DNA from 2 places in the Streptomyces sp. NBC_01314 genome. Region 1 is predicted to be linked to the other one. Evidence: riboswitches for the same ligand, from Rfam matches in the RefSeq annotation. Region 1 holds a riboswitch; the other holds the start of a gene.

Region 1 (7,216 bases):
GTAACTGCGGTTCCAGCCACTGGCGGAGAGCTCCTGGGCGGAGGTGACGCACGGGGCGTAGTTGAACCCGTCGACCTCCATGTTCCCGTACTGGGCGTCCGGGGAGCCGCCCTGGCCGTGCCAGAGCAGCATCCAGATCTGGCCGGAGGACGGGTCGGCGAGGGCACGCAGCAGCGCCTCGTAGGCGTCGTAACGCCCGGGCGTCACCTGGCGCAGCATGTGCTCGACCTGCCCGGTGGCGATGCGGCTGCTGGCGCTCACGTGGGCCGCCCTTCGGTGTTGGACCTTGGTTGTAGGAACCAGCTTAGGTGGTGTGCGGGTTGAGCCGGTCAGGGCTCGGGGGTTGTCGCGCGTGGCGGGGTGCGGATGCGTCGCGGCTGGTCGCTCCCCCACTCTCGACTTCGCTCGAGCGGGAGGGACCCCCATCGCGGCGGGGCCGCGCAGCGGTACAGCCCCCGCCCCTTACGCGCGCCGGTCAGTAGCCCTGCTGATAGAAGGGCCGGACCTTCTCGCGGAGCCATTCGCCCACCGGGTCCTGGGCGACGTCCAGGAAGACCATGTTGACGGGCCAGGGGACGGGGGTCCTGGTGAGGGCCCGGCCGAGGGCGGCCAGGGGGAGGGCGCGGTCGGCCTCCCAGGAGGCCAGTTCGACGCCGATGAACATGACGGGGTCGGCGGTCTCGACGGAGGCGAGGCAGCGGCGGGCGGAGAGGACCACTCCGGTCGCGGCGAACTCGGCCGAGGCGGCCGCGAGGAAGTCCACGGGGTCGTCCTGCCAGTCCGGTTCGAACAGCCGCACGCGGGCGCCGTTCGCCGATCCGTCCAGCGGGGTCCGCCCGGCCCGGCACAGCTCGGCCACGGCGGGCGGCGGCAACGGCATACCCACGACACCGTCCGGGTTCAGGACCAGACCGATCTGCGGGGGCAGGCCACGCGCGAACTCGACGGCCGGGGCGATCGTGTACGACATGTGGCTGCCGGCGACTTGGCGGAACTGCTCCTCGGAGCTGAAGACCGGCACGTACGCCTGGCCGTCGAACTCCATCGTGGGCAGATCGAGCTGACCGCTCCGGGGCCCGCCGCCCTCCGGCAGCGGCACCCATACGAAGCTGCGGGCCAGCACCTCGACGATCCGCGCCCCGGCCTGGGGCACCCCGAGCGACGCGGACAGCACCTCCTCCAGCTCGTTGCCGGGCCACCCGCCGTGCCCGTGGGGATGTGCCTGTGCCGAAAAGTCCGCCGGGAAGTCCATCTGCTGCCTACCGCTTTGCTCCGTGATGCTGTTGTCCCTGCACCTTAATTGCTTCCGGGCCAGGGGCGCGCCCCGCGGAGCCTCTCTCTCACCCCCCGAAGTCGATCCGCTTCAGGACGTCCGCCGCGGCCCGGTCGATCAGCACCGCCGCCCCGCACCCCTCAGGCAGCCGCCCCTCCTCCACCGCTCGCAGCAGCCGGGTCATGGCCCCCCGGTGCCGGGCGAAGGCGTACCGCGACACGCCCCGCCCCCGCTCCCGCTGCCCGTCCCGCGCCTCGCCGGGAGTCACGTCGAGCAACAGCAGATGCAGGGTGCCGCCCCGCCTTCCGGCCTCACGCGCGAGCCACCTCCGTACCCACGCCTGTGCCCCGCAGTCGTGCACGACGACGCCCTCCCCCGAGCGGAGGGCTCGCCGCAGCCCCGCGTAGTGGGCGAGGCGCACGAAGGGCCGGTAGGCCGCGTACGGCAGGTGGCGGGCGAAGCGCGCGTCGAAGCGGTCGCGGGTGTCCTGGGAGTCGATCCGTACGCCGGGCACGGACCGCCGCATCAGCGTCGACTTGCCGCTGCCGGGGAGCCCGGTGACCACCACCAGGTCGTCGGGTCCGAAGGACAGTCCGTGCGGGCTCCGCCCGGCACGCTCCCTGAGGTCGCGGACGACGGCCCTCGGGAACGGGCCGCACGCCTCACCCGCCGGCGCGACGGGCTGCTTGGGCATGGCGATGCCCGAGGTAGTCGCGTACGCCGTGGTCCTGTTCACCGTGATCGTCCTCCCCGGGGGTATGGAGTCCCATCCCCACAGACTGTAAAGAGAAGGTAATGCCCGATCCCTCCTGTTTCAGTCCTCGTATGGCCACAAGAGTGCTACGGACCGCTGTGCCTGCCTGTGCTCGTCGACTCCCCACCTGTGAAAGGTCCCCCTGCCGCGCCCCGTCGATGCGTGCAATGATGTGCGCGCCAACTGCATACCGGCCGCTTGAATCCGCGCGGGAGAGCTCCCAGCAGTCTCGCTGGGGCGCCGAAGGAGCAAGTCCCTCCCTTGAATCTCTCAGGCTCAGATACCGCGTGGGCGAGGCACATCTGAAAAGCGGGCCGCACCTCTCTTCCGCAGAGGACGGCTCCACCCACGGTGCAAACCACGACCACCAGTACGTACGGTCGTGGTGAACCTCTCAGGTTCCGATGACAGATGGGGAGGATCGACCTCGCCTGTCATGCCCTGGGAGCAGAACCGATGAGCAGTAGCCCCACCGCTGGATCGCGCCGTACCGCGCTCGATGCCCTGCATCGCTCGCTCGGTGCGACGATGACCGACTTCGCAGGCTGGGACATGCCCCTGCGCTACGGCTCCGAACGCGACGAGCACCTCGCCGTCCGCACGAGGGCCGGCCTCTTCGACCTCTCCCACATGGGTGAGATCACCGTGTCCGGCCCGCGGGCCGCCGCACTGCTCGATCACGCGCTGGTCGGCAACATCGGCGGTGTGAAGCCCGGCCGCGCCCGCTACAGCATGATCTGCCGCGAGGACGGCGGCATCCTCGACGACCTGATCGTCTACCGCCTGGGCGAGACCGAGGCTGGATCCTCGACCTATCTGGTCGTCGCGAACGCCTCGAACGCCCAGGTGGTGCTGGACGCGCTCGTGGAGCGTTCGGCCGGGTTCGACGCCGAGGTGCGGGACGACCGGGACGCGTACGCGCTGATCGCCGTCCAGGGCCCCGAGTCGCCCGGGATCCTGGCCGCCCTCACCGACGCCGACCTCGACGGGCTGAAGTACTACGCGGGGCTGCCCGGCACGGTCGCCGGGGTCCCCGCGCTGATCGCGCGCACCGGGTACACCGGCGAGGACGGCTTCGAGCTGTTCGTGAGGCCGGAGCACGCCGTCGAGCTGTGGCAGGCGCTGACCGAGGCGGGCGAGGGTGTCGGCCTGGTGCCCTGCGGGCTGTCCTGCCGGGACACGCTCCGCCTGGAGGCGGGCATGCCGCTGTACGGGCATGAACTGTCCACCGCGCTGACGCCGTTCGACGCCGGGCTCGGGCGGGTCGTGAAGTTCGAGAAGGAGGGCGACTTCGTCGGGCGTACGGCGCTGACGGCGGCCGCCGGGCGCGCCGCCTCGGCCCCGCCGCGCGTCCTCGTCGGGCTGGTCGCCGAGGGCCGCCGGGTGCCGCGCGCCGGATATCCGGTCGTCGCCGACGGCAAGGTGATCGGCGAGGTCACCTCCGGTGCGCCCTCCCCGACGCTGGGCCGGCCGATCGCCATGGCGTACGTCGACGCCACGCACTCCGCGCCGGGCACCGCCGGTGTGGGAGTGGACATCCGGGGCAGCCACGAGCCGTACGAGGTCGTGGCGCTGCCGTTCTACAAGCGGCAGAAGTGACACCTTCGTAGTCGTCCGTTCAGAAGCGGCACCGGTGCGGACCCCGAGAGTGACACGGGGCACATCCGCGCTGCTCAACAGCGGTTTCAGCAGTCCCCCCTTCCTCACCACTCCCCCGCTTACAGGAGAATTCAGGCCATGAGCAACCCCCAGCAGCTGCGTTACAGCAAGGAGCACGAGTGGCTGTCGGTCGCCGAGGACGGCGTCTCGACGGTCGGCATCACGGAGTTCGCGGCGAACGCGCTCGGCGATGTCGTCTTCGCCCAGCTTCCCGAGGTGGGCTCCACGGTGGCCGCGGGCGAGACCTGCGGCGAACTGGAGTCCACGAAGTCGGTCAGTGACCTGTACTCGCCGGTCTCCGGTGAGATCACCGAGATCAACGAGGACGTCGTCAACGATCCGTCGCTGGTGAACACCGCCCCGTTCGAGGGCGGCTGGCTGTTCAAGGTACGTGTCGCGGAGGAGCCGGACGATCTGCTCTCCGCCGACGAGTACGTCGCCCACACCGCCGGCTGAGATGACGAGGTCGTTCGCATGTCGCTTCTGAACACGCCCCTGCACGAGCTGGACCCGGAGGTCGCCGCCGCCGTCGACGCCGAGCTGCACCGCCAGCAGTCCACCCTGGAAATGATCGCCTCGGAGAACTTCGCCCCCGTCGCCGTCATGGAGGCCCAGGGCACCGTCCTCACCAACAAGTACGCCGAGGGCTACCCCGGCCGCCGCTACTACGGCGGCTGCGAACACGTCGACGTCACCGAACAGATCGCCATCGACCGCCTCAAAGACCTCTTCGGCGCCGAATACGCCAACGTCCAGCCCCACTCCGGCGCCTCCGCCAACCAGGCCGCCCTCTTCGCCCTCGCCCAGCCCGGCGACACCATCCTCGGCCTCGACCTCGCCCACGGCGGCCACCTCACCCACGGCATGCGCCTGAACTTCTCCGGCAAACAGTTCAACGTCGTCGCCTACCACGTCGACACCACCACCGGCCTCGTCGACATGGCCGAACTGGAGCAGCTCGCCAAGGAACACCGCCCCAAGGTGATCATCGCCGGCTGGTCGGCCTACCCGCGCCAACTGGACTTCGCCGCCTTCCGCCGCATCGCCGACGAGGTCGGCGCGTACCTGTGGGTGGACATGGCACACTTCGCCGGCCTGGTCGCCGCCGGACTGCACCCCAACCCCGTCGAACACGCCGACGTGGTCACCTCCACCACCCACAAGACCCTCGGCGGCCCCCGCGGCGGCATCATCCTCGCCAAGCAGGCATTCGCCAAGAAGCTCAACTCCTCCGTCTTCCCCGGCTTCCAGGGCGGCCCCCTGGAACACGTGATCGCCGCCAAGGCCGTCTCCTTCAAGGTCGCGGCCTCGGAGGAGTTCAAGGAGCGCCAGCAGCGCACCATTGACGGCGCCCGCATTCTGGCCGAGCGGCTGACCGCCGCCGACGCCCGTGACGCCGGCGTCGACGTCCTGTCCGGCGGCACCGACGTCCACCTCATCCTGGTCGACCTGCGCGCGAGCGAACTCGACGGACAGCAGGCCGAGGACCGCCTCCACGAGGTCGGCATCACCGTCAACCGCAACGCCGTCCCCAACGACCCCCGCCCCCCGATGATCACCTCCGGCCTGCGCATCGGCACCCCCGCCCTCGCCACCCGCGGCTTCACCGCCGAGGACTTCACCGAGGTCGCCGACGTCATCGCCGAAGCCCTCAAACCGTCCTACGACACCGAAGCCCTCAAAACCCGGGTCAAGGCACTGGCCGACAAGCACCCGCTCTACCCCGGGTTGGGGAAGTAACCCGGGCTTCATCGGTCCGTAGTCCCGCTTTTCCGGGGCACCGCGCACACTGGGGGGTGCGCGCGGTGCCCCACTCCCCGCACCACCCTCCCCCGTTCTGAGGAGTCACCGTGGCCATCTCGGTCTTCGACCTGTTCTCGATCGGCATCGGCCCATCCAGCTCCCACACGGTCGGCCCGATGCGCGCCGCCCGCATCTTCGCCCGGCGGCTGCGCAACGAGGAGCTGCTCGCGGGCGTGGCCTCGGTACGCGTCGAGCTGTACGGCTCGCTCGGCGCCACCGGCCACGGCCACGGCACCCCCAAGGCCGTACTCCTGGGCCTGGAAGGCGCCTCACCGCGCACGGTCGACGTCGAGTCGGCCGACGAGCGGGTGGAGGCGATCAAGGGGTCGGGCCGTCTCCGCCTCCTGGACGACCACGAGATCCCCTTCTCCTTCGACAAGGACCTGGTCCTGCACCGCCGCAAGACGCTGCCGTACCACGCCAACGGCATGACGATCTGGGCGTTCGACGCGGCGGGCACGGAGCTGTTGTCGAAGACGTACTACTCCGTCGGCGGCGGGTTCGTCGTCGACGAGGAAGCGGTCGGCGCGGACCGCATCAAACTCGACGACACGCCCCTCAAGTACCCCTTCCGTTCGGGCGACGAGCTGCTCCGCGTGGCGAAGGAGACGGGCCTGTCGATCTCCGCGCTGATGCTGGAGAACGAGCGGGCCTGGCGCGGCGAGGACGAGATCCGCTCCGGGCTCCTCGACATCTGGCGCGTGATGCAGACCTGTGTCTCACGCGGTATGTCCCGCGAGGGCATCCTGCCCGGCGGACTGAAGGTCCGTCGCCGCGCGGCCATGTCGGCCCGTCAACTCCGTGCGGAGGGCGACGCGTTGGCCCACTCCATGGAGTGGATCACGCTCTACGCGATGGCGGTGAACGAGGAGAACGCGGCCGGCGGCCGGGTCGTCACGGCCCCCACCAACGGCGCGGCCGGCATCATCCCCGCCGTCCTGCACTACTACATCAACTTCGTGCCGGGCGCCGACGAGGACGGAGTCGTACGGTTCATGCTCGCCGCCGGCGCCATCGGCATGCTCTTCAAGGAGAACGCCTCCATCTCCGGCGCCGAGGTCGGCTGCCAGGGCGAGGTCGGCTCCGCCTGCTCCATGGCCGCCGGAGCCCTCGCCGAAGTCCTCGGCGGCTCCCCCGAACAGGTCGAGAACGCCGCCGAGATCGGCATGGAACACAACCTCGGCCTCACCTGCGACCCCGTCGGCGGCCTCGTCCAGATCCCCTGCATCGAACGCAACGGCATGGCCGCGGTCAAGGCCGTCACGGCGGCCAGGATGGCCATGCGCGGCGACGGCACGCACAAGGTGTCCCTCGACAAGGTCATCAAGACCATGAAGGAGACCGGCGCGGACATGAGCGTCAAGTACAAGGAGACCGCGCGGGGCGGGCTCGCGGTGAACATCATCGAGTGCTAGGGAAATCGGCCCTGACCAGTGCGTTCGCAACTTTCGGCGCTGTCAGGGCCTTCCCCGTCCAGGCGACGGAAAGTCCCATCTGGCGGTGGCAGGAAGGGCCTGACCGGCACCGGCTCCCCCTGGTTCAACCGTCCGTCCGTGCGGGCGCAAGCAGGAAGCAAGGTGGAACCGCGCCCCGTGGGGAAGGCGGTGTCACGCGGACGGCTCGGTGACGTGGTGGGAGCCGGGGCGGGTGTCGGCTTTGCGGGTGGTCAGGCCCGTCAGGGACATGGCGCCGGGGCCGGTGAAGACCAGGAGGAGGAAGCCCCAGCA
Region 2 (7,216 bases), 5.6 Mb from region 1:
CTGCCCAGGGGCAGTGCGTTGTCAGGCAGCTCGGCCGGAGCGCATTCGGCTAGCCTTTCCCCGTGAAAGGGCACGGGAAACCACTCTCAGGGTGATTATCACTCGGCGTGGCGAGTGCGGTGGTCGTTGACGCATCCCGGGTGGCTGCCTACCGTCGATGAGGCAGGTCAAGGACGGAGGTCGGCGTGAGAAGCAGCGGCGACGGTACGGCTGGAGGTGCCCCCGGACGCAGGCTGGGGGACGGCGGCCCGTACCAGCTTCACGGCAGCGCGGCCGGTCACGTCCCGCAGCGGCCCACGGCTGTGCAGGACAGCGCGGAGGCGGCTCCCGAGCCGCACGAAAGCGTCGGCTACCGCGGTCCCACCGCGTGCGCGGCCGCCGGCATCACCTATCGGCAGCTCGACTACTGGGCCCGCACCGGTCTCGTGGAGCCGAGCGTGCGGTCCGCCCAGGGCTCGGGTACGCAGCGCCTCTACAGCTTCCGGGACGTCGTCGTCCTGAAGATCGTGAAACGGTTCCTCGACACGGGAGTGTCGCTGCAGAACATCCGCACCGCCGTCCAGCACCTGCGGGAGCGGGGTTTCAGCGATCTGGAGCGGATGACGCTGATGAGCGATGGCGCGACGGTCTACGAGTGCACATCGCCCGACGAGGTCCACGCCCTGCTCCAGGGCGGCCAGGGGGTCTTCGGGATCGCCGTAGGGGTGGTCTGGCGTGACGTGGAAAGCGCTCTCTCGCAGTTGCACGGGGAGCGGGTCGACACGGGGGAGACGCTCGTGGGCCACAATCCGGCGGATGAGCTCGCGCGGCGGCGGAACCGGGCGGTCTGAGGGGCGTCGCGGCGTGCTCACCCCGCGGCGAGGCGGTTCGTGGCGTAGGTGTGGCCTGCGGAGCAGGTCGTAGGGGCATTGTCAGTGGCGTAGGGCAGCATCGGAGATGTGAGAACCGCGCCCACGATCCTGCATCTCGACATGGATGCCTTCTACGCCTCGGCGGAGCAGGCGTCCAAACCGAGTCTGCGTGGGAAAGCCGTTGTCGTGGGCGGGCTCGGACCGCGCGGGGTGGTCGCGACCGCCTCGTACGAAGCGCGGGTCTTCGGGGTGCACTCGGCGATGCCGACGGCGCAGGCACGTCGGCTCGTTCCGAACGCCGCGTATCTAACGCCGCGTTTCACGTTCTACCGGGCGATCAGCGACCAGGTCATGGGGCTGTTGCGTGATCTGTCGCCGCTGGTGGAGCCGTTGAGCCTGGATGAGGCGTTCGTGGATCTGGAGGCCGGGGACGCCGCCTGGGACGAGGCGTCGGCGCGGCTGGTGGGGGCGCGGCTGCGAGCGGACATACGGGCGGTGACCGCGCTCACGGGATCCGTCGGGCTCGCGGCCTCCAAGATGCTCGCGAAGATCGGTTCCGAGCAGGCCAAGCCGGACGGGCTGGTGTTGATCGAGCCCGGGACGGAGCGGGCGATGTTGGGGCCGATGTCCGTGCGGATTCTGCCGGGAGTGGGGCCGGCGACCGGGGACCATCTGCGGCGGGCCGGGATCACCACGGTCGAGGAGATCGTGGAGGCGGGGGAGGACGAGGTCGTACGGCTGTTGGGGAAGGCCCACGGGCACGGGCTGTACGCGATGGCGCTGGCGCGGGACGACCGGGCGGTGGTGGCCGAGCGGGACACGAAGTCGGTGTCGGTGGAGGACACGTATGACGTGGACATCCACGACCGGGTGCGGGTCCGGATGGAGGTGCAGCTGCTCGCGGACCGGTGTGTGCGGAGGTTGCGGGGGCCGGGCTGTCGGGGCGGACGATCGTGTTGAAGGTGCGGCGGTACGACTTTTCGACGTTGACCCGGTCCGAGACGTTGCGGGGGCCTACTGACGACCCCGCGGTGGTACGGGAAGCCGCGGCTCGGTTGCTGGAGGCCGTGGACACGACGGGTGGGGTGCGGTTGCTGGGGGTGGGGGTGAGCGGGCTCGCCGATTACACGCAGGAGGACCTGTTCGCGCAGGCGGCGGGGGAGCCGGAGCTTGCCGAGGAGGAGGCCGGGGCCGCCGCGGAGGTGCCTGTGGTGGAGGAGGGTGCGGGTGGGGAGCGGCAGTGGAGGGCCGGGCATGACGTGCGGCATGTCGAGTACGGGCATGGGTGGGTACAGGGGAGCGGGCTCGGGCGGGTGACTGTGCGCTTCGAGACGCCGCATGACGTGGGGCCAGGGCGGGTGCGGACCTTCAGAACCGACGATCCGGGGCTGGAGCCGGCGGAGCCGTTGCCGCTGGTGCCGGGTGCGGTGCCGGGCTGAGGCCGGCGGGGACCGCCGGTCCGCGTCGTTGTGGTGGAGCGCCGTTGCGGCGGGATCAAGGGGGCCGGCGTGAGGAACGGGGATGGTGGAGGGGCCGGGCGAGGCAGGGGGAAGCCAGGCCGGACGGGGAAACGTGGGTCGGGGAGAAAGACGGGGGGAGGGTGAAGCGAGGTGCGGGGGAGGCCGGAAGGGCGGGGCGCGAAGGTGCGGAGAAGTTGGGGAGGGTGGAGAGGGGTGCGGGGCGGCAGGAGGGGCGGGGGCGGAGTGAGCCGGGGACGGAAGGAAGGTAGGAAGGATCGTAGGGCCGAAGAAGGGCAGGTAGGAGACGTCAGGCAGGCGGAGTGCATGTAGTTAGGGGCTGCCGAGGTGGTTCCGGGTCGGCCCTGCTGGGCGGTTGAGGGCTTGCGGTGGGTGCCTCTGCGGCCAGGAAGGCCCCTGGGCCCTTTGTCAGGCGTCTTCCTGGCCCGTCACGTTTCCGAAGTTGTGGTTCATGGGTGGGGGCGGGGCTATGTCGAGGCCGTAGTGGTGGTAGAGCTGGAGTTCTTGTTCGGGGGAGAGGTGGCGGCCTACGCCGAAGTCGGGGGCGTCTTTGATGAGGGTGCGGTCGAAGGGGACGCGGAGTGTGCCTTCGATCAGTTCGCTGGGCTCCAGGGGGACGAAGGCGTCGCGGCCGAAGAAGCCCATGCGTATCGCGGCCCACTCGGGGGTGCCGGTGGCGTCGTCCAGATAGACCTCGTCCACGGTGCCGATCTTGCTGCCCTTGCGGTCGAACGCCTTGCGGCCGATCAGGTTGCGTGGGTCGATGTCGGTCTGCACGGGCCCTCCAGGTGGTCGCAGAGGGGGCGCGAATCATCCCTCCCCACTACGAAAAGGCACATCAGGGAAGGTGGCCACTCGAAGACTCGCGCGTCGGCCCCGCTGATACCCTGGCAGCGGCTGCTGACCCCGTGCGGGAGAGTCCTCCGGACACCATCCGGAAGGCGCCGAAGGAGCAAATCCTCCCCGGAATCTCTCAGGCACACGTACCGCACGGACGAGGTCACTCTGGAAAGCAGGGCGGGTGCCACGGCTCCCGCTCTCACCGACGGTGAAAGCCGGTTCGTACCTGGACCGGTGAAGCTCTCAGGTTGAGATGACAGAGGGGGAGGCCGTCGGGGCGCCCGTGCCGTGGTGCCCCTCGAAGGTCGTGTCTGACCAGGAGGCCTCCGCAATGACCGCCCACCGCATTCCACTCTCCGAGCTCGAACAGGGCATCCCCTTCGAGCGGCGCCACATCGGCCCGGACGTCGAGGCCCGGGCCAAGATGCTCGCGCACGTCGGGTACGGCTCGCTCGACGAGCTGACGGCGGCCGCGGTCCCGGACGTGATCAAGAACACCGAGGCGCTGGACCTTCCCGGCGCGCGTACCGAGGCCGAGGTGCTCGCCGAGCTGCGTTCGCTCGCGGACCGCAATCAGGTGCTCGGCTCGATGATCGGGCTCGGGTACTACGGGACGTTCACGCCGCCAGTGATTCTGCGGAATGTGATGGAGAACCCGGCCTGGTACACCGCCTACACGCCGTATCAGCCCGAGATCTCCCAGGGGCGGCTCGAGGCTCTTCTCAATTTCCAGACCATGGTGGCCGAGCTGACCGGTCTGCCCACCTCCGGGGCGTCCCTGCTCGACGAGGGCACCGCCGCCGCCGAGGCCATGGCGTTGTCCCGGCGTATGGGCAAGAACAAGAAGGGGCTCTTCCTCGTCGACGCGGACGTGCTGCCGCAGACGATCGCCGTGATCGAGACCCGCGCCGAGCCGGCCGGCGTCGAGGTCGTCGTCGCCGACCTCGGTGCGGGAATCCCGGCCGACATCGCCGGGCGGGAGATCAACGGGGTGCTGCTGCAGTACCCGGGTGCCTCCGGTGTCGTACGGGATCTGAAGCCGGTCATCGAGCAGGCGCACGCGCTCGGCGCGCTCGTCACCGTCGCCGCCGATCTGCTGGCGCTGACGCTTCTCTCCCCGCCCGGTGAGCTGGGTGCGGACATCGCGGTCGGGACGACTCAGCGGTTCGGTGTGCCGATGGCCTTCGGCGGGCCGCACGCGGGTTACATGGCCGTGCGGGAGAAGTTCGCGCGCAGCCTGCCCGGACGTCTCGTCGGGGTCTCCGTGGACGCGGACGGGCACAAGGCGTACCGGCTCGCCCTGCAGACGCGGGAGCAGCACATCCGCCGGGAGAAGGCGACCAGCAACATCTGCACGGCGCAGGTACTGCTCGCCGTGATGGCCGGTATGTACGCCGTGTACCACGGGCCGGAGGGGCTGCGGACCATCGCCCGCCGTACCCACCGGTACGCCACCGTGCTCGCCGCGGGGCTCGCGGCCGGTGGGATCGAGGTCGTGCACGGCGCGTACTTCGACACGCTCACCGTGCGGGTGCCGGGGCGGGCCGGTGAGGTCGTGGCAGCCGCTCGGGAACATGGCGTGAACCTGCACCTCGTGGACGCCGACCTGGTGTCGATCTCCTGCGACGAGACCACGACGCGGGCGCAGCTGGGTGCCGTATGGACCGCGTTCGGGGTGGAGGGGGACGTCGAGGCCCTCGATGCCGCTGCCGCGGACACGCTGCCTCAGGTGCTGCTGCGGTCGGACGACTACCTCACGCACCCGGTGTTCCACGACCACCGCTCCGAGACCGCGATGTTGCGCTATCTGCGCCGGCTCGCCGACCGGGACTACGCGCTGGACCGGGGCATGATCCCGCTGGGTTCCTGCACGATGAAGCTCAACGCGACCACCGAGATGGAGCCGGTGACATGGCCCGAGTTCGGGCAGGTGCACCCGTTCGCGCCCGCCGCGCAGGCGCAGGGGTATCTCACGCTCATCCGTGAGCTGGAGGAGTGGCTGGCGGAGGCCACCGGGTACGACAAGGTGTCGCTGCAGCCGAACGCGGGCTCGCAGGGTGAGCTGGCCGGACTGCTCGCCGTACGCGGGTACCACCGGGCGGGCGGCGACGAGCAGCGGACCGTGTGCCTCATCCCGTCCTCCGCGCACGGCACCAACGCGGCGAGCGCCGTCATGGCCGGCATGAAGGTCGTCGTCGTGAAGACCGCCGACGACGGCGAGATCGACGTCGACGACCTGCGGGCGAAGATCGAGCAGTACCGCGACGAGCTGTCCGTGCTGATGATCACGTATCCGTCGACGCACGGGGTGTTCGAGGAGCACGTGGCCGACATCTGCGCGCAGGTGCACGACGCGGGCGGCCAGGTGTACGTCGACGGCGCCAACCTCAACGCGCTGGTGGGTCTCGCCAAGCCGGGGCACTTCGGTGGCGACGTCTCACACCTGAACCTGCACAAGACGTTCTGCATCCCGCACGGCGGCGGTGGGCCGGGTGTCGGTCCGGTGGCGGTGCGCGAGCACCTCGCGCCGTACCTGCCGAACCACCCGCTGCAGCCCGCGGCCGGTCCGGAGACGGGTGTGGGGCCGGTCTCGGCGGCGCCGTGGGGCTCGGCGGGCATTCTGCCGATCTCGTGGGCGTACGTCCGGCTCATGGGCGGTGAAGGGCTGAAGCGGGCCACGCAGGTGGCGGTGCTCAGCGCCAACTACGTCGCCAAGCGGCTGGAGCCGCACTACCCGGTGCTGTACACCGGTCCGGACGGGCTCGTGGCACACGAGTGCATCATCGACCTGCGGCCGCTGGCCAAGTCGACCGGGGTGAGCGTCGACGACATCGCCAAGCGGCTCATCGACTACGGCTTCCACGCGCCGACGATGTCGTTCCCGGTGGCCGGGACGCTGATGATCGAGCCGACCGAGTCGGAGGACCTCGCTGAGCTGGACCGGTTCTGCGAGGCGATGATCGCGATCCGCGCGGAGATCGAGAAGGTCGGCTCGGGCGAGTGGCCCGCGGACGACAACCCGCTGCGGAACGCGCCGCACACCGCGGGCGCGCTCGGCGGGGAGTGGAAGCACGCCTACACGCGCGAGGAGGCGGTCTTCCCTGCCGGGGTCTCGCGCGCCGACAAGTACTGGCCGCCGGTGCGCCGGATCGACCAGGCCTTCGGTGACCGGAACCTGGTCTGTTCCTGCCCGCCGCTGGACGCTTACGAAGCGTAGTCGGGCGCGGATACGCGTCGGGGCCGGTTCGGAGAGTGCTTCTCCGGCCGGCCCCTCTTCTGTCGGGCGGGCGTCCTGTGCGAGGACGCTCGCCCTGCGCGCACGTGAGTGCGGCTCAGGCGGCTGTCATCACTGTGCCCATCGGGCGGTGCGGCGCGATGATCTGGCCGTCCGGCAGGAGCTCACCGGTGTCCTCGAAGAGCAGAACGCCGTTGCAGAGCAGGCTCCATCCCTGCTCCGGGTGGTGCGCCACGAGTCGGGCACCCTCCCGGTCGGCGGATTCGGCAGTCGGGCACAGTGGCTGGTGCTGGCACATGGTTGTTGGGATCTTTCGGTTTGTCGTGTGGTCTGAGATGGCTGTTTTGTCTGTCCCGCGGCTTGATGCCCCGTTCATGGCCGCCCCCCGTTGTGATAAATCGGTCCGGTCCCAGTGTTGCCCCATGGACGCCAATCCGCAGGCATTTCGCAGCACGACTTCTTCACAGGTTGATGACGCAACGCCGGTCCGGATGGTTCATCTTCGTCGCACTGTCCCTTCGGGTGGTTCGCCATGGTCGGATGGGGCTAGTCCGGCGGCGGGGAAGACCTGCGAATGGCTCGTACGAGCGTATTGGCGCCCGAAAGAGCGGGGATTTCCGGTCGGGGAAACAAGTGCCCCGCTGCCGGGAAATCGGCAGCGGGGCACTAGCGGTACGAATGACGGGGCGGGCCGGGTTTTCAGGCGGGTGATCCCAGTAGCGGGGCGGGTGTCAGTCGGGTGGTCAGCACCGGGAGGAGATCGGCGACCCGGTGTGGTCGGTGGGCCGCTATGCCGGGCGGTGCGGGTGCCA

What was found. Region 1 has a riboswitch for glycine ahead of gcvT (glycine cleavage system aminomethyltransferase GcvT). Riboswitches for the same ligand answer to the same signal wherever they lie in the genome.
Region 2: it holds a riboswitch for glycine, as region 1 does, so the genes downstream of both, gcvP (aminomethyl-transferring glycine dehydrogenase) here and gcvT (glycine cleavage system aminomethyltransferase GcvT) in region 1, are expected to answer to the same signal.

Annotation. Positions count from the first base shown of each region.
Region 1 is NZ_CP108394.1:3,673,072-3,680,287, forward strand. It holds gene OG622_RS16015 (enhanced serine sensitivity protein SseB C-terminal domain-containing protein) at 1-261, opposite strand, end outside; gene OG622_RS16020 (enhanced serine sensitivity protein SseB) at 476-1,252, opposite strand; gene OG622_RS16025 (AAA family ATPase) at 1,341-2,009, opposite strand; glycine riboswitch at 2,227-2,323, shown strand; gene gcvT (glycine cleavage system aminomethyltransferase GcvT) at 2,484-3,626, shown strand; gene gcvH (glycine cleavage system protein GcvH) at 3,765-4,142, shown strand; gene glyA (serine hydroxymethyltransferase) at 4,161-5,426, shown strand; gene OG622_RS16045 (L-serine ammonia-lyase) at 5,537-6,904, shown strand; gene OG622_RS16050 (DoxX family protein) at 7,097-7,216, opposite strand, start outside.
Region 2 is NZ_CP108394.1:9,310,445-9,317,660, forward strand. It holds gene OG622_RS40995 (MerR family transcriptional regulator) at 303-830, shown strand; partial or broken gene OG622_RS41000 (DNA polymerase IV) at 972-1,930, shown strand; partial or broken gene OG622_RS41005 (DNA polymerase IV) at 2,084-2,269, shown strand; gene OG622_RS41010 (PRC-barrel domain-containing protein) at 2,738-3,106, opposite strand; glycine riboswitch at 3,231-3,328, shown strand; gene gcvP (aminomethyl-transferring glycine dehydrogenase) at 3,501-6,386, shown strand; gene OG622_RS41020 (DUF5999 family protein) at 6,502-6,702, opposite strand; gene OG622_RS41025 (hypothetical protein) at 7,104-7,216, opposite strand, start outside.